DNA from 4 places in the Janthinobacterium glycogeni genome. Region 1 is predicted to be linked to each of the others. Evidence: predicted binding sites of a transcription regulator. Region 1 holds the regulator's gene; each other region holds the start of a gene.

Region 1 (4,402 bases):
ATTACGTGCTGAGCCTGTCCGGTTCCACGTCGGACCCCGTCAAGTCCGTGCTGGGCAAGGCCAAGTTCGGCGCCTGCATGGCCTGTCACGGCGCCGACGCGAAGGGCAACCAGATGCTCGGTGCGCCTAACCTGACGGACAAGATCTGGCTGTACGGCGGCAGCGCTGATACCATCATGGAAACCGTGCGCAAGGGTCGCAACAACACCATGCCGGCCTTCAGCGACTTCCTCGGCGAATCCAAGGTACACGTGCTGTCGGCGTATGTCTGGAGCCTGTCGAATCCCCAGACGCCCGTGAAATGATGTAATGGAACCTCAAGTCATCAAGATGTATGCGGCCCGCGAGCAAATCTACCCTCGCGAGGCCAAAGGACGCTACGCTACCTGGCGATGGGTATGCGTATGGCTTACCCAGCTCGCGTTCTACGGCTTGCCGTGGTTGACCTGGAATGGCAGGCAAGCCCTGCTGTTCGATTTGACCACGCGCAAGTTCTACATTTTCGGCGTCGTGCTGTGGCCCCAGGATTTCATCTATCTGGCGGCCCTGCTGATCATCTGTGCGTATTTGTTGTTCCTCGTCACGGCCATTGCCGGGCGGGTGTGGTGCGGGTTCTCTTGCCCGCAAACGGTATACACGGAAATCTTCCTGTGGGTCGAACGCCGCATCGAGGGCACGCGCAGCGCGCGCATGGCCCTCGACAAGCAGGGCCCCTCCGTGCGCAAGGCGTTCAAGAAGACGGCCAAGCACCTGGTATGGGGCGCCATCGCCCTGTGGACGGGCTTTACCTTTGTCGGCTACTTCACGCCGATCAAGGAACTGGCGCGCGAGGTGACCACCCTCAATTTCGGTCCCTGGGAATGGTTCTGGGTCTTGTTCTACAGCCTGGCAACCTACGGCAACGCGGGCTGGCTGCGCGAGCAGGTGTGCAAATACATGTGCCCCTACGCGCGCTTCCAGAGCGCCATGTTCGACCAGGACACCCTGATCATCACCTACGATGCCAAGCGCGGCGAACCACGCGGCGCCATGAGCAAGAAGGCCGGCAACAACGACAAGCTGGGCGACTGCATCGATTGCACCTTGTGCGTACAGGTGTGTCCGACCGGTATCGATATCCGCAACGGCCTGCAGTATGAATGCATCGGCTGCGCCGCCTGCGTCGATGCCTGCAACAGCGTGATGGACAAGGTCGAGCGGCCACGGGGGCTGATACGCTACAGCACCGACCATGCGATGGAAAACAACTTCAATTCGAAGCAGATCCGCCAGCGCGCCATGCGCCCGCGCGTGCTGATCTACACGTCCATCCTGGCCCTGATCATCATCGCCGTGTGTACTTCGCTGGCGCTGCGCACGCCGCTGAAAATGGACGTGATCCGCGACCGCGGTTCGATGGGACGCGAAGTGGAAGACGGCATGATCGAAAACGTCTATCGTCTGCAGATCATGAACACCTCCGAGCAAAGCCAGCATTTCAAAATCAGCGCTTCCGGCTTGCCGGGCCTGACCTTGCTGACGCGCGAAGAAGTGACCTTGCAGCCGACGGAAACGCTGGGCTGGCCGATCCGCCTGCGCGTGCCGCACGGCGTCGGCGAAAAGGGCTCGAACAAGATTGCGATCGAATTGCACTCGCTGGACGACCCGTCGCTGCATGTGCGTGAAAGCGCGGTCTTCATCGTGCCACGTTAACAAGGAAAGGCGGACGGGGACCGGCTGCCCTCGCCGCCACGAAGTTGCAGGAAGGTCAGTCCCCGCATGGGGACTGGCCGTTTACACAGGAGAAATACCATGTCCGACAGTCTGAAACTGCAACCTCCCGTTGCACCGTGGTACAAGCATCGCTGGCCATGGCTGCTGATGATCGGTCCCGGCCTGTCCGTGGTCGTCGGCAGCTTCATGGGCTATATCGCGTTTACGCAGCCCGACGCGCTGGTGGTGGGCGACTATTACAAGCAGGGCAAGGCGATCAACCAGGATTTGAAGCGCGACACGATCGCCAGCGACCTGGCCATGGATACGACCCTGTCATATGACGTCGCTGCAGCGCGCCTCAGCGGTTCCGTGCACAGCTTCGGCAAGGCGTACCAGAAGCCTTTGCTGCTGCACCTGGCGCATGCGACCCTGCCGGAAAAGGATATCAAGCTGCTGGTGCAGCCCGATGCGGCCGGCAATTTTTCCGTGGCGCTGCCGATGCTCGAGCGCAGCCGCTGGCAGGTGCTGGTGGAAAACGACAAACGCGAGTGGCGCCTGTCGGGCATCTGGACCTGGCCGCTGCAACGCAGCATCGCGCTGCATGCCGATGAGGAACTATAACGTACAGTGCCGGGAAAACCGTAGCGAGCGGCAGTGATTTGTGGCTGAGAAGCACAGCTGTGCTATGCACGGGGGCGCCGAGCCAGCGAGCATCGCAGGCCGCAAAGCGCGACGCGCAGTAGGTTTTGACGGTGCTGTTATTTGCAGACGTCCGTGCCGGCCGTAATAGCCTTCAACTTGGCCGGCTGCAGGATCTCGATCTCGCGGTTGGAGACGCGCAGCCAGCCTTCCTTCTTGAATTTCGACAATAAACGGCTGACGCTTTCGATGGTCAGGCCCAGGTAGTTGCCGATTTCCTCGCGCGACATGCGCAGTTGAAATTTGCTGGCCGAATAGCCGCGCGCTTCATAGCGCGACGCCAGGTTGACGATAAAGGCGGCAAAACGCTGCGTCGCCTGCATGTTGCCCAGCAACAGCATGACACTTTGCTCGCGTGTGATTTCCTGGCTCATCATGCGATGGAAATGGCGCAGCAGGGTCGGCATATTGCCCAGCAATTGTTCCAGGCTGGAAAACGGGATTTCACACACTTCGCTGTCTTCCAGCGCCACCGCATTACAGTGGTGGCGGTCGGCGCTGATGGCGTCCATGCCCAGCAGTTCGCCGGCCATCTGGAAACCCGTCACCTGCTCTTCGCCGCCAGGATTGATCTGGTAGGTCTTGAAGTGCCCCAGGCGGATCGCATACAGATTCTGGAACGAGTCGCCGATGCGGAACAGCGAAGCGCCGCGCACGATCTTGCGCCGGCGGCCGATGATCTGGTCGAGCCTGTCCATGTCGCCCACATCGAGGCCCATCGGCAGGCACAATTGATGCATGCTGCAGGTCGAGCATCGCGCACGCAACGCTTCCACGGTCACTGTGGGCAAGGTCGGAGTAAGGAGCGCTTCAGTCATGTCGGTACCTTTTAGAAAATGCAATAAGAAGTTTACTGCATACAGGGTTGCCGTGTGCCAATTTCACCGCAATTTCGGCGAATAAACCACGTCCAGCCTTTAATTATATGGCAACATCGTCAAAAGCCCATGCGGAGAGGGCAATTTGCGTGGCGGCGCTTGCTAAGCTGGGGTATTGATAGGAAAATTCCTGACAGCATTATCTGCCGCCTGTGCCGCCCGGTACTGAAAAGGAAATCATGAAGCCTCTCGGCATCAAAGCAAAAGTCGCGCTGGCCACCAGCCTGACCTCGATCGCCATGATCGCGCTGGTCACCATGATCCAGGTGCAGCACATGCGCGCCGACTTCACCCGGGTACTGCTGAGTCAGCAGTCGTCGCTGATCACCCGCACCGCCGCCGAACTCGACGACAAGCTGGCCATGCTGCTGCAGATCGTCACCCTGACGGCCCGGCAGCAGCCGCCGGAACTGATCGCCCAGCCCGCCCAATTGCGCGACTACTATTCGCGCCGCTCGATGCTGGTGCTGTTCGACGACGTGCTGGTGCTCGACGCGCACGGCGCCGTCGTGGCCGACATGCCGGAAGTGGCGGGGCGCGCCGGCATCAACGTCGCCGAGCGCGAGTATTTCCAGACCGTGCTGCGCACGCGCCAGCCCATGATCACCGAGCCGATGCTGGGCAAATCGAGCGGCATGCCCATCGTGCAGATGGCCGCGCCCGTGCTGGCCGCCGATGGCCAGGTGGCCGGCGTGGTGATCGGCGTGCTGCGCCTGTACAAGGACAACCTGCTGGGACGCCTGCGCTCGGAAAAGATCGGCAAGAGCGGCTATTATTTCATCCTCACGCGCGGCGCCGTGCCGCGCTACGTGCTGCATCCCGATACCAGCCGCTTGCTGCAGCCGCGCCAGCCGAACGCCAACCTGACGACCACGCAGCTGCTGAAGATGGATGGCGAAGGCAGCATGGTCAGCACCAACAGCCGCGGCATCACGGCCGTCAACAGCTTCAAGCGCCTGAAATCGGTGAACTGGCTGCTGGCCGCCTCGCTGCCCCTCGACGACGCCTTCGAACCGTTCGACGGCGTGCTGTACCGTCTGGTGCTGTGGAGCATACTCGCCTCGCTGCTGGCCGCAGCCGTGCTGGGCTGGGTCACCGTGCGCCTGCTCTCGCCGCTGGTGCGCCTGCGC
Region 2 (4,402 bases), on a different contig from region 1:
CCCGCAAAATAAGGCGCCGGACGACCCACAAAAAAACCGCTGCGGCGGTTTTTTTTCGTTTCAACAATATATGTCACGACAGAATATTGCCTGTTGACTACATTCACGATAATTTTGTATATTAGGCAGCTATTGAGCAATTTGCAATTTCGATAGCGCTTGCACAACACAGTCGCCCAGGCGGCACCCGATTCCTCTTCCTGATGCGGATGGCGATGTCTTCTACTGCAAGCGAACACCCCTTGTCTGCTGAAAAAAGACCGCAGTGGCTGCTCGGCTTTGTGATGTCGATGATGGTAGGCTTGCTGTTCTACATGGCCGCCTCGCTGTCGATCGAAAACGATGCCGGCGACCTGTTCAACAATCTGGCTCGCAATACCCAGAAAAACATCGAATCGCGCGTCAAGTCGTATGCCAACCTGTTGCGCGGCACGGCCAGCCTGTTCCACGCCAACGAACACGTGAGCCGCGAGCAATTCCACCGCTATGTGGCGAACATCGCCCTGCAACAGAACTACCCGGGGGTGATGAACCTCAATTACAGCCAGGAACTCGACGAGACGCGGCGCGCCGCCTTCGAAGCGGCCGTGCAGCGCGACTATCCGCCCGGGCGCGACGGTTATCCGGCGTTTGCCATCCATCCGCCCGCCCCGCGCGCCCACTATTCCGTGCTGGTGTACATCGAGCCGATTGCCAGCGCCCCGGAAAAGTACGGCTATGACATCGCCTCGCGCCCCCTGATCGCGGATCTGCTGGCGCAGTCGCGCGATTCCGGGCAGATCAGCAATTCCGGCGTGCCCGTGCCGATGGAAGGCCGTCCCCACTTGACGGGCATGGCCATGCGCCTGCCCGTGTACCGCTACGGCATGCCGGTCGATACGGTGGAGCAGCGGCGCGCCGCTTACCAGGGTTCCGTCGGCATCGGCTACGACCTGGTGACGATGATGCGCAGCGCGCTGGCCGACATGCCGGTGCGCAACGTCCGCCTGACCCTGTTCGATATCGGCCCGCAGGCGCTTGAACAGCCGAACGTCCCGCTGCGGCTGCCGCACGATATGCGCCCCATTTTCGATAGCACGACGGCGGGCATGCACGCGCCATGGTGGCTGCCCGGCAGCTCGGGCCGCTACCTGAGCAGCACGATGCTGATCGAACACAATGGCCGCCTGTGGCAAGCGCTGTTCAGCGTGCGCAAGAGCGACCTGTACACGCGCTTCGACGCCTTCTTGCCATGGCTGGCCCTGCTGACCGGCTTTGCCAGCGCCATGCTGCTGTACATGCTGTTCCACACGCTGGCATCATCGCGCCAGCGCGCCATCCAGATGGCGACGGGCATGACGGAGGAATTGCGCGCCAGCCAGATCCGCCTGCAGCTGTCGCACCAGAAACTGCGCCGCCTGGCGGCCCACGCCGACCAGATCAAGGAAGAAGAACGCAAGCGCATCGCGCGCGAAATCCACGACGATCTGGGACAGAACCTGCTGGTGCTGCGCATCGACGCCGACATGCTGGCCTCGCGCACGCAGCGCCGCCACCCGCGTCTGAACGCGCGCGCCCGCTCGACCCTGGAGCAGATCGACGCCACCATCAAAAGCGTGCGGCAGATCATCAACGACTTGCGCCCTACCGTGCTGGACCTGGGCGTGAATGCGGCCGTCGAATGGCAGGTGGCGCAATTTCGCCAGCGCACGGGCATCGCCTGCGAAGTGAATGAAAGCCATGGCGACATTTGCCTCAGCGATCAGTGCGCGACGGCCCTGTTCCGTATCCTGCAAGAATCGCTCAGCAATATTTCGCAGCATGCGAATGCCAGCCGCGTGCAGGTCAAGCTGGAGAAGTGCCGCGATACCCTATCGATGAGTATCAGCGACAACGGCGTGGGCGCGGCCATCGAGGGGCGCAACAAGCTGGGCTCGTTTGGCCTGGTGGGCATCGAGGAACGCATCAAGTTACTGGGCGGCACTTTCTACATCGAAAGCAGCCCCGGCGCCGGCATGACCGTGCACGTCAGCGTGCCGCTGGGCGCGGACGCCACCGCGTTTCCCTACCAGGAAGAAAGCCGGGCCAGCGGCTGACAGGCGCGCTCCCGCTTGAAACAAGCTCAGCTTGCATATTTCGTAATTAGATGCAATATTGATGTAGAACAACTCAGCGCCCGCCCGCCATGGGTCAGGCATTCCTCGACTACTTGCCAGGAGTACACACCCGCCGCCTTCCCTAGTTTCACCGTATTTCCCACAACGCTCTTTACCAAAGGACATTCATGGATACGAACGACAGTTTCAAGGCAATTGCCGATTTGAATTTGGACGCGATCAAGGTCAAGCTGATGCACCGGGAGTCAGGCGAAGGATGGAGCCTGGAAAAGGCAAATGCGGTGGAATTCGAATACCGCCGCTTCCTGATCCTGATGAAACAGTTTCCGGAAGAAGAAACGGCGCCACTGATGGATGTCGACACCTTCTGGCACTACCACATCCTCGACACCCTGAAATATGCGGCGGACTGCGAGCAGGTGTTCGGTTACTTCCTCCATCACTTTCCGTACATCGGCTTGCGCGGCGAAGACGACGAAGCGGCGCACCAACGCGTGGGCGAGCGCATGAAGCAGTTGTATGAGCAAACGTTCGGAGAAGATTACATCCGCGCAGAAACGGCGTATTCGGGGCGCGCCGTACAGGCGGCGTATTCGGGACGTGCGGTACAGGCAGCGTATTCTGGACGCGCGGTACAGGCAGCGTATTCCGGACGCGCGGTACAGGCGACCGCTTACTCGGGCCGGGCCGTGCAGACGGCGTTTTCCAGTGCGGCCGTGCAGGCGACGGCGTATTCGGGCCGCGCGACGGGCGCTGCCAGCACCGCATTTTCCAGCGCGCCTGCCTCTCTGGCCGCGGCGGTGGTCAAATCGTCTTCGACTGGCCTGGAAACGGGGCGCTTCTATGTCGATCGTCCGGTACTGAACCGCGACGCGCAATAGACAAGCGGAAAACAGCTGTGGCTGCCGCACGCGGCAAGCCTGACTTACCCAGACGGCACCTCTCAGTTTGCCGTCTGTCAGGCGCTCTTAGGCAGCCATCAACTCGCGCAGTTCACGAATGCTGAAATCGCTGATTTCATGCATGCGGATGAGGATCGTGGCGCCGATCGGCAAGGTGTTGTGACGAATCTTGCTGATAACAGGTGGCGCCACTTCCAGAGCTCGCGACAAGGCGGCATCGTTTTTCAGTTGCAGCTTGTCGATGATCGCATCGAGGACGCGATTCGGGTTGTAGGTAGGCAAAGAGGTAATTTGTTTGAGAGACATGATCAAAAATCCGTACTTGTTGTATTAGAGCAAAAAGAAACCGAATGCCTCTTTCGCTATAATTCAGGGTAAACACACGAAAAAGCGCCATCACTTATGCGGCTTTTACGCCACAAACAATATAATACACGCTATTGTTGATTTTTGCGTAACTTAAAGCAAAATTGTGATAATTGAAGAGAATTGACGCACTTGGAATGTGCTAGAGGATAACCCAAATCGGGAAAATTTGCTGCAAGTCATCAATTTTTACAATGAGGAACGCCGCTGTGCATGAGCCAGGCAATCGCCATGAGGGCGCCCAGGCGGGTCATTTCCGCGGATAGATGCCAGCCTTGCGCGGCCACGCCGGCCGGGGTGGACGAAAGGCAGTTGCATGAAAAATCGTCGATGCGGCACCAGGCCAGCTGCCGGCGAATTTCATCGGGCGGCGGCGGCGGCTGCAGCGCTCGTTCGCGCCGGCGCATATACGCGCGGACCTGCTCCTTGCTGGGGTGACTCGTAGCTCGCATGGCTCGCTCCTGCTGACGGGAAACAGCGTCGCGCTGTGTAGAGCCCGCCACAAGAGGCCCGGACGCGTGACGACATTGCTCACCATATCGCCAGCGCGCCCTGACGCGTTTGTGCTGCATCAAATGGCACGGCCCCGGCGTTGCGCCGCAGCCCGTGCTGTCCCACGACCTGGCGGCCAGAGGCACAGCCCCCCCATCCTTATTTCTTTTGCTGGCGCACGCGCTGTTGTTGTTTTTCCTGCGTTTGCTGGCGGTTCTGCTTGCGCTCGAACAGGGCAACCGCATCTTTCTTGGCTTGCTCGACGGTACGCATTTCCTCATGCGCATCGTGCGGGACAAAAAATTCGGCGTCCTGCGCCGCCACGACCAGCTTGATGGCGGCGTCATCGTCGAGGTCGTACAATTCCGTCAGGACGGTGGTGACCTCGTCCAGGTATGCTTCGTAAGTGAGGGTGCTCATGCTGTCTTCCTTAAGTGAGTGGCGCAGCGCGGGAACGGCGCGCTGCGCGCCGGCCCAGCAAAGTGCGCAGATAACCGGCCATTTTACCCGATGCGGCCCCCGCCGGCTGCCGGCGCCTGCAAGGCA
Region 3 (4,402 bases), on a different contig from region 1:
CCCAGGCCGGCGAGCAGCATGGCATAGGTTTCAGGTTCCGGCACGGCGGAAATGAAGGCCCTGTAGTTGCTCAGATCCTTGGGCAGGCCCGCCACCGTGAAGGTGGTGCCGGCAGCCACCGGAGCGGCCCAGTGGAATACCAGTTCGCCCTGGCCGAAGTGGATGGCCAGGTAGTCATAGGCGGCCGCGCTCGTATAGGAATTGATGCCGCCACTCAGGCCTGCCGTGGTGCCGGCAGTGCAGCCCGAGGTGGCATTGTCGCAATACGAAACGGCGGCGCCCAGGCTGCTGCCGAAGACGCCATTGATATAGCCCTGAATGTCCGAAGGGCTCTGCGGCACCAGATTGTCATCATAATATTTCACCTGCAGTGCCGGCGATGGCGAATAGGTGACGGTGCTGCCGGCGATGACGAAGCCGCTGGCCGGGCCTACATCGACCCAGGTGGCGGCTTGCGCCGCACTTGCCAGCACGGTCACTGCGGCCAGCATGGATGCCTTGATGGCAATAATCTTTACGCTTTTCATGAAAATCCCCTTGTGCTTGAGACAGTCGCTTCATCGTGTTGGGACGCGTCCCTGCATGCCGGGGAAGTCATCCCATTGCCCATTTTTTAGCTATTTCCTGCGCGTAGCGGATACGCAGATGAAAGCTTACTCTTGATCTAAACTAATACAATTTTAATAATTCTATTGGTTTGCTTGACAACATCGCATACGGCTATGTATGGCTGTGCTAGCGATAGTGAACAGGATGTCGGGGGAGGGCTTGACAAGGCGCGCCAGCAGGTGCTGGCGGCTTCTCGGCTTTGGAGGAGAGGGGAGGCGGGACTTCAGTCGCTGTTATTGCTGACGCCAAACAGGCGATCCTTGGCATTGAGCAGCTTTTGCACCTTGGCGCCCATTTTCATCAGCTGCGCCATCGATTCGGGCGACAGGCGCTGCAAGTCGTCGAACCAGGTATTGGCCAGGTCGACCAGTTCATACATTTCGCGCATGCGCTCCTGCGCATACTGGTCCACCGGTTCCGTGGCCGGCGCCAGCAGCGCTTCGCGCAGCACCGTCAGGGTCGGGGCCACTTCGCGGCGGCGGCGCTCGGCGGCCACCACGCGGAAGATTTGCCACACGTCGCCCAGCGAGGAAAAATACTCGCGCCGGTCGCCGGGAATCCGCGACTGGCGGATCAGGCCCCAGCCCTGCAATTCCTTCAGGCCGATGCTCACGTTCGAGCGTGAAAAACTCAGGTGCTCCGCGATTTCGTCCGCGTGCAAGGGATGCTCCGCGACAAACAACAAGGCGTACACTTGCCCCACCGTGCGGTTAAAGCCCCAGCGGCTGCCCATCTCGCCGAAATGGCTGACGAAGGTCAGGATCAGCGGCGTCATTTGGATATTTTGAATTTTCATAATTATCTGAATTTTTTCACGCCAAACCGCCAGGGTCAATTGATATATGTCATGTTTCGCAGTATTATGCAAAAAATCGAATTTACAGAAAATTCTGAAAACTAAAAAAGTATAAGATGACGACCTCGCCACTGTCCTTGCCCCGCTTTATTCTTCCCCGTGCCGCCAGTCTGGCGCCAGGCGGCGCCGCCTTGCTGTGGCTGCCGCAAGCGGCCTTGCTGGCCTGGGCCGTGCAAGCCATGCTCGATGGCGCACCGTGGCGCGCGGCTCTGTTACCGGCCGCTGGCGTGCTGCTGCTGGGCGTGCTGCGCGCCGGCTGCGAAGCGTGGGGCGCGCGGCGCATGTATGCGGCCGCGCGTGCGCACCTGTCCACCTTGCGCGCGCAAGTGGCGCAGGCGCTGGCGCGCCGTTCGCCGCTGGACCGCCAGCGCGCGCAGTCGGGCCAGGCGGCCAGCGTCATCGCCGAGCAGGCCGAAGCCATCGTGCCCTACCTGGTGCGCTACAAGCCGGCGCGCTGGAAAGTCATGCTCGTGCCGCTCGTGATTCTCGCCGTCGTGACGCCGCTGTCGTGGATCGCCGCGCTGATCCTGCTCATCGCCGCGCCCCTGATTCCCGTCTTTATGGCGCTCGTGGGCATGGGCGCGCAGGCGGCCAGCCGCGCGCAGATGGTGGAAATGGGCAGCATGAACGCCTTCCTGCTGGACCGCCTGCGCGGCCTGGCCACCTTGCGCGCGCTCGACGCCGTCGACGCCACGGCCGCGCGGCTGGACGCCTCGTCGCAATCCGTGCGCCGGCGCACGATGGCGGTGCTGCGCATCGCCTTCCTGTCGTCCGCCGTGCTGGAGCTGTTTTCCGCGTTGGGCGTGGCCATGGTGGCCGCCTTCATCGGCTTTTCCTTGCTGGGCAGCCTCCATTTCGGCACCTGGGGCCGGGAACTGACGCTGGGGCAGGGCTTGTTCATCCTGCTGCTGGCGCCCGCGTTCTTCGAGCCGCTGCGCGAGCTGGCCGCCGTCTGGCACGACAAGGCGGCCGGCGAAGCGGGCCTGGCCGGCTTGCACGACCTGGCGGGCGAGGGCGTGCCTTTGCCGGGCGCCGGTGTGGAAGTGGCCGCCGTGTCCGCCGCCGCCATGGCGGTGGCAGCGCCGCCCGCCATTGACATCCATCAACTGCGCTTTGCCCATCCCGGCGAAGCGGCCGTGTTCGACCGCTTCGACCTGAAGGTGAGGGCCGGCGAACACGTGGCCCTGCTGGGCGCCAGCGGCGCCGGCAAGACCACCTTGCTGTCCCTGCTGGCCGGCTTGCTGCCCGCCAGCGGCGGCGATATCCGCATCGGCGGCGTGCGCCTGAATGACAGCACCGTCAATACCGTGCGCCAGCGCATGGCGTGGATGGGGCAGCGCCCCCACGTGTTTGCCGCGTCCGTCAGCCAGAACGTGACCCTGGGCCGCGTGGACGCGAACGCCGCGCACGTGACGCAGGCGCTGCACCTGGCCGACCTGGCTGGCGTGGCGCAGGCGCAGCCGGCCGTCATGCTCAGCGACGGCGGCCACGGCTTGTCCGGCGGCGAAGCCGTGCGCCTGGCGCTGGCCCGCGTGGCCCTGCATCCGCATGCGGATTTGCTGCTGGTCGATGAACCGACGGCACACCTGGACAGCGAAACGGCGGCGCGCGTCACGGACGCCTTGCTGGAGTTGGCCAAGGGCAAGACGATGCTTGTCGCCACGCACGACCCCGTGCTGGCCGGCCGCCTGCAGCGCACGGTGCAGGTCGATGCCGGCGCCCTGGAACAGGAGTTGCGCGCATGAAAACTTCACGCATAGCGAACCCCGTCCTGCGGCAATTGCTGCTGGTCCAGCCCGGCAAGCTGATCGGGGGCGCCATGCTGGCGGCCCTGACGGCGGTGGCCGGCATGGCGTTATTGGGCTTGTCCGGCTGGTTCATCACGGCCACGTCGATCGCCGGCCTGCACGCGTCCACCGCCATCGTGTTCGACGTCTTCGGCCCGTCGGCCGGCATCCGCCTGCTGGCCATCGGCCGCACGGGCTCGCGCTACGCGGAGCGGCTCGTCACGCACGACGCCACGTTCGCCGCGCTGGCCGGCATCCGCGTGCAACTGTTTCGCGGCTGGTCGCGCCCGGAAGCGGCCAGCCGGCTGCTGCGCCAGCCCGCCAAGCTGCTGTTCCGCCTGACGGCCGATATCGACGCGCTCGAAGCGCTGTACTTGCGCCTGCTGGTGCCCGCCTTCACGGCACTGTGCGTGGCCATGCTGGCCGGCGTGGCGCTGGGCGTGATGCAGTGGCAGCTGGGCCTGGGCCTGGCCGCATGGCTGCTGGCCGCCGGCGGCGGCATCGGCTGGCTTCTGGCGCGCCGCGCGCGCCGTCCCGCCATCGTGCGCTCGCGCGCCATCGAAAGACTGCGCTCCGCCACCATCGACCTGGTGGCGGGCCAGACGGACCTGGTGATGGCGGGCCGCATCGACGCCCAGTGCGCCGCGCTGGGACAGATCGACCGCGCGCTGGCGCAAGCCGATGTCGCCTTGCTGCGCCTGGAAACGGCGGCCGGCGCCGCGTATGGCGTGGCGGGCAGTGCGACCCTGGCAGCGGTACTGCTGGCCGTGGCCGCATTGGTCGAACAGCAAACGATGAGTGTGCCGCTGGCGGCCCTGGCCCTGCTGATCGCCCTGACGGCCGTGGAACCGTTTGCGGGATTGCGCCGCGGCGCGCTGGAAGCGGGCCGCATGCTGCTGGCCATGCGCCGTCTGGCGCCGCGCCTCGATGCTCAGGAGATCGCAGTGCCGCCGGCTGACAGCGCACCGGGCTTGCGCCTGGAGCACGTCAGCGCCGCGCATGCGGGCAGCCATGTCGCCATCCTGCACGACATTTCCCTGCACGTCGGCGAGGGCGAACGCGTGGCCTTGATCGGCCCCAGCGGCGCGGGCAAATCGACCTTGCTGGCCATCGCCGCGCGTGAGCTGGCGCCGTTGTCGGGCACGGTGCA
Region 4 (4,402 bases), on a different contig from region 1:
AGATGCGGTCGACAAAACCTTTCAGCAGGGCCGGCGCGCCGCCCCACCAGATCGGGTAGGCGAACACCAGGTGGTCGGCCCAGCTGATGGCTTCCTGCGCGGCCAGCAAGTCCGGCTCCAGCGGCTGCACCTGGCGGTAGCCTTCATGCAGGTTCTGGTCGAAGTCCAGCTGGCCCAGGCGCAGTTCGCGCACGGTATGGCCTGCGCTGCGGGCCGTGGCGGCGTAGGCCTCGGCCAGGGCGGCGCAGAAACTGTCGCTGGACGGGTGGCCGAGGATGATCAAGACGCGTTTGGGTGCTATTTGGGGCATGATGCGGGCTTTCCAGTAAAGAACAGCCTGCATGCTAAAGCCTGCCCCTAGTGGCAGAGTCAAGCGGCCGCTTGCAGACGCTGGCGCGCCAGGCAGTCACGGATTTCCGTGTCGATGTCGGCCAGCTGCGCGTCGAGCTGGCGCAGGCGGGCGATATCCTGCCGCACCTGCGCGCGCTTGGCGTTGATGTGCCGCGACAGGGCGGCCCAGTCGGTATCGTCGCCGGCCAGGACGGGCAGCAGTTCGGCCAGGCGGAAGCCCAGCACCTGCGCCTGGCGTATCAGTTTGACCTGCACCAGGTCGTGCTGCGTGTAGACGCGATAGGCGCCGGAACGGCGCACGTCGCCCAGCAAGCCCAGCGCTTCATAGTGGCGCAAGGCCTTGGGCGAGGTGCCCGCCAGGCGGGCGATTTCTCCGATGTACATGCGTGATCCTTTCTCAAGCGTGAGCGAATCTTACCGCAAGGCAGTGGCGCCCAGGCGGCCCAGGCCGCTTCAGGCCCGGCGCGGCGGAATCTTTTTCGCCGTGCATTCGGCGCAAGTGCCGTACAGCGACAGCGCGTGTTCATGCAGCACGAAACCGCGTTCGGCGGCGATCTCGTTCTGGCGCAGTTCGATGCCTTCGTCGACGAATTCATCGACCTTGCCGCACCCCGTGCAGACGAGGTGGTCGTGGTGCTGGCCTTCGTTCAGTTCGAAGACGGCGTGGCCCGATTCGAAATGCCGGCGAAACAGGATGCCGGCCTCGGCAAACTGCATCAGCACGCGGTAGATGGTGGCCAGGCCCACGTCGATCTTTTCGGCCAGCAAGAGTTTGTAGACATCGTCCGCACTCAGGTGCTTGATGCCGCCTTCTTGAAACAGCTGCAGAATCCGCAAGCGGGGGATGGTCACTTTCAAGCCCGATTCACGCAGTTCCCTCAATATATCCATGTCTCCCATTCCTTTTTGTAGTCGTTGAGCGAGGTAAGCCATTATATCGCAAATGATAATCATTACCATTCTCATGTGCGCACTGAAAATAGTATGCGGCAAGGGCAGGCGGCAATCCAGTGACATCGGCGCAAGTAGCCATTGCGCGGCCGGCTGGCCGCCGGAATGGGGGCATGCAAGCGCTCACGCTGCATTGCCGCATTTTCTTGACCTGCGCAAAGGAAAAAATCCCTGTAGTGATGCTATCTAGCACTATTTGATGTGGATCAAAGTTTTTGTTGCACTGCACTCTTAGACTTCGCAGCGTTACTTAACGACAAAAAGAGGGAACTAGAATGAAAAAGTCCGCAACTGCAGCAGCAATCGTCCTGGCCGCCATCGGCGCCTTCGCCGGCAACGCCATGGCACAGGAAAGCCCATGGCTGGTCCGTGCCCGCGCCGTGCACATCGATCCGGCCAACAAATCTGCTCCTGTTGGTGGCATCGGCGCATCGGACACGATCCACGTCAGCAGCAAGACGATTCCTGAAATCGATATTTCGTACTTCTTCACGCCGAACATCGCTGCCGAGCTGATCCTGACGTATCCGCAAAAGCATGACGTTACCTTGTCCGGCACGAAGATCGGCACCTTCAAGCACCTGCCGCCGACCCTGTCGCTGCAATACCACTTCATGCCGGAAAAACAGTTCAGCCCATACGTGGGGGCCGGCATCAACTACACGAATATCTCGGATGTGAAATTGCTGAACGGCGCAGGCCGCCTGGAGCACGACAGCTGGGGCTACTCGCTGCAAGCCGGTGTCGATTACAAACTGGACAAAAACTGGTCCTTGAACTTCGACATCAAGAAAGTACAGATCCGCAGCGACGTACTGGCCGGTGGCGCCAAGATCAGCGAAGTCAAAGTCGATCCTATCCTGATCGGCGTTGGTGTGGGTTACCGTTTCTAAGCATTGAATGACAGCGCCCGCAAGGCGCGGACAATAAAAAAGGACGGCTTCGCCGTCCTTTTTACGTTTGGTGCACGCCGTTTATTTTTTCAGCGTCTTTTCCAGCGCCAGCTGGTAGTCCGTCTTTTCGTAGCCGGCCAAATACTTGTTCGTCGCGTCGAGGAAGGCGCGCGAGCGGTAGGCCGCTTCCAGGTCCTTGACCCATGGCTTGGCCTTGTCGGCCGTGCGGATGGCGACAAGGTTGATGTAGCTGTCCGAGATCTTTTCCACGGCGAGGGCCGACGTCAGCTTCATGCCCGCAGCCAGGGCGAAGTTGCCGTTGACAAAAGCGTAGTCGGCGTCGGCCAGCGAGCGTGGCAGCTGCGCCGCTTCCAGCGGCACCAGTTTCAGCTTCTTCGGGTTTTCCAGCACGTCGCGTTCGGACGCGCGCAGCGGGTCGACGTTCGGTTTGAGCTTGATCCAGCCCATCTTGGCCAGCATCACCAGCGCGCGCGCCTGGTTGGTCGGATCGTTCGGCATGGTGATGGTGGCGCCGTTCTTGACTTCCGCCAGCGTTTTCTGCTTGCCGCCGTACAGGCCGATCGGCATGGTCGGCACGGTGATCAGTGCGCTCAATGGCAGCTTGTTATCGGTGGCGAACTTGGTCAGATACACGATGTGCTGGAACACGTTGGCGTCCAGCGAACCTTCGGCCAGGGCGTAGTTCGGCTGCACGTAGTCGTTGAATTCCACGATCTTGACCTTGTAGCCCTGTTTTTCCAGGATAGGCTTGATGCCCAGCTTCAGCTGGTCTGAATACGGGCCGGAGCTGGTGCCGATGACGAGTTCTTTCGGGTCCTTGGCATGGGCGGCGGTGGCGAAGGCCAGGCTGGCGGCGGCCAGGAGCAGATTGCGGCGAAGGTGGTTCATGCAGGTCCTTGTTTCTGAATAGGGATTAACGTTTGTCGAGGCGCTTGGCGATGCGCGTGCCGGCGAACTGGATGGTTTGCACCAGCACGATCAGGATGGCCACGGTGGCGACCATGATGTCCGTCTCGAAGCGGTAGTAGCCGTAGCGGATGGCCAGGTCGCCGATGCCGCCGCCGCCCACCACGCCGGCCACGGCCGAATACGACAGGAAGCTGATCGACAGCACGGTCAGGGCCAGCACCAGGCCGGAACGCGCTTCGACCAGCAGCACGCGGAAGATGATCTGCATTTCCGACGCGCCCATGGCGTGCGCCGCCTCGATCACGCCGCGCGGCACTTCGCGCAGGTTCTGTTCCACCAGGCGCGCCAGGTAGGGAATGGCGGCAAACGACAGGGGCACGCTCGCTGCCAGCGGGCCGATCGAGGTGCCCGCGATGATGCGCGTAAACGGCGTCAGCGCGACGAGCAAAATGATGAAGGGGAAGCTGCGCACGGTATTGACCAGCCAGCCGAGGATGGTCGACAGCGGACGGTTTTCCAGCGACTGGCCTTCCGAGACGAGGAACAGCAAAATGCCCAGCGGGCCGCCGATCAGGACGGCGGCCGTGAGGCCGATGCCCAGCATGGTCATGGTCTGGCCCAGCGCCACCCAGATTTCCGGCAGCAGCTTGATGACGTTATTGATCGATTCTTCAAACATGTGTTGCATCCTTCCATGCGGTGGCTTCAAACGCCTCGGTGCCGTAATACGCCAGCTCGCGTCCCAGCGCCGTCTTGCGCGGGGTGGCCGTGTCGCTCAGATCGAATTGTTCGGCGATGGCGCCGTTTTCCACGACGGCCACGCGGTTGCAGATGGCGCCCAGCACCGACAGCTCATGGCTGACGATGACGATGGTCACCCCCAGGCGCGCATTGATGTCGCGCAGGGTGTCGAGCAGGGCGCGCGTCGTTTCCGCGTCCAGCGCGGACGTCGGCTCGTCGCACAGCAGCACGTCGGGGTGGCTGGCCAGGGCGCGGGCAATCGCCACGCGCTGTTTCTGTCCGCCGGACAATTGCGCCGGATAGCTGTGCAGCTTGTCGGACAGGCCGACGAGCGCCAGGCACTCCTCGACTCTGGCGGCGATCTGCTCGCCCTTGGTCGTGCCATGGATTTTCAGGGGGAAGGCGACGTTGTCGAAGACGCTGGCGTTTTGCAGCAGGTTGAATTGCTGGAAAATCATGCCGATATTCTGGCGCGCGTCGCGCAGGTCGCGCTTGCCCAGGCGGGTCAGTTCGCGTCCGGCCACGGTAATGGTGCC

What was found. The regulator FNR, encoded in region 1, switches genes on or off when oxygen is low (the NO sensors DNR and NnrR bind a similar motif). The targets are predictions, from matches to a motif close to TTGATNNNNATCAA.
Region 2: the regulator FNR is predicted to act here: its motif matches at 2,134-2,147, upstream of ACQ4W4_RS14175 (glycine-rich domain-containing protein).
Region 3: the regulator FNR is predicted to act here: its motif matches at 1,445-1,458, upstream of cydD (thiol reductant ABC exporter subunit CydD).
Region 4: the regulator FNR is predicted to act here: its motif matches at 1,499-1,512, upstream of ACQ4W4_RS01140 (OmpW/AlkL family protein).

What each region holds. Positions count from the first base shown of each region.
Region 1 is NZ_JBNYXP010000006.1:376,723-381,124, reverse strand. It holds gene ccoP (cytochrome-c oxidase, cbb3-type subunit III) at 1-305, shown strand, start outside; gene ccoG (cytochrome c oxidase accessory protein CcoG) at 310-1,692, shown strand; gene ACQ4W4_RS16830 (FixH family protein) at 1,792-2,316, shown strand; gene fnr (fumarate/nitrate reduction transcriptional regulator Fnr) at 2,454-3,212, opposite strand; gene ACQ4W4_RS16820 (response regulator) at 3,452-4,402, shown strand, end outside.
Region 2 is NZ_JBNYXP010000005.1:280,699-285,100, reverse strand. It holds gene ACQ4W4_RS14185 (glutamine--tRNA ligase/YqeY domain fusion protein) at 1-12, shown strand, start outside; gene ACQ4W4_RS14180 (sensor histidine kinase) at 216-2,075, shown strand; gene ACQ4W4_RS14175 (glycine-rich domain-containing protein) at 2,264-2,977, shown strand; gene ACQ4W4_RS14170 (hypothetical protein) at 3,065-3,304, opposite strand; gene ACQ4W4_RS14165 (hypothetical protein) at 3,547-3,771, opposite strand; gene ACQ4W4_RS14160 (hypothetical protein) at 4,016-4,276, opposite strand; gene ACQ4W4_RS14155 (SDR family oxidoreductase) at 4,360-4,402, opposite strand, start outside.
Region 3 is NZ_JBNYXP010000007.1:103,861-108,262, forward strand. It holds gene ACQ4W4_RS17650 (PEP-CTERM sorting domain-containing protein) at 1-527, opposite strand, end outside; gene ACQ4W4_RS17655 (GbsR/MarR family transcriptional regulator) at 833-1,384, opposite strand; gene cydD (thiol reductant ABC exporter subunit CydD) at 1,522-3,210, shown strand; gene ACQ4W4_RS17665 (amino acid ABC transporter ATP-binding/permease protein) at 3,207-4,402, shown strand, end outside.
Region 4 is NZ_JBNYXP010000001.1:249,269-253,670, reverse strand. It holds gene ACQ4W4_RS01155 (NAD(P)H-dependent oxidoreductase) at 1-310, opposite strand, end outside; gene ACQ4W4_RS01150 (MerR family transcriptional regulator) at 370-735, opposite strand; gene fur (ferric iron uptake transcriptional regulator) at 805-1,242, opposite strand; gene ACQ4W4_RS01140 (OmpW/AlkL family protein) at 1,578-2,195, shown strand; gene ACQ4W4_RS01135 (MetQ/NlpA family ABC transporter substrate-binding protein) at 2,277-3,104, opposite strand; gene ACQ4W4_RS01130 (methionine ABC transporter permease) at 3,130-3,804, opposite strand; gene ACQ4W4_RS01125 (methionine ABC transporter ATP-binding protein) at 3,797-4,402, opposite strand, start outside.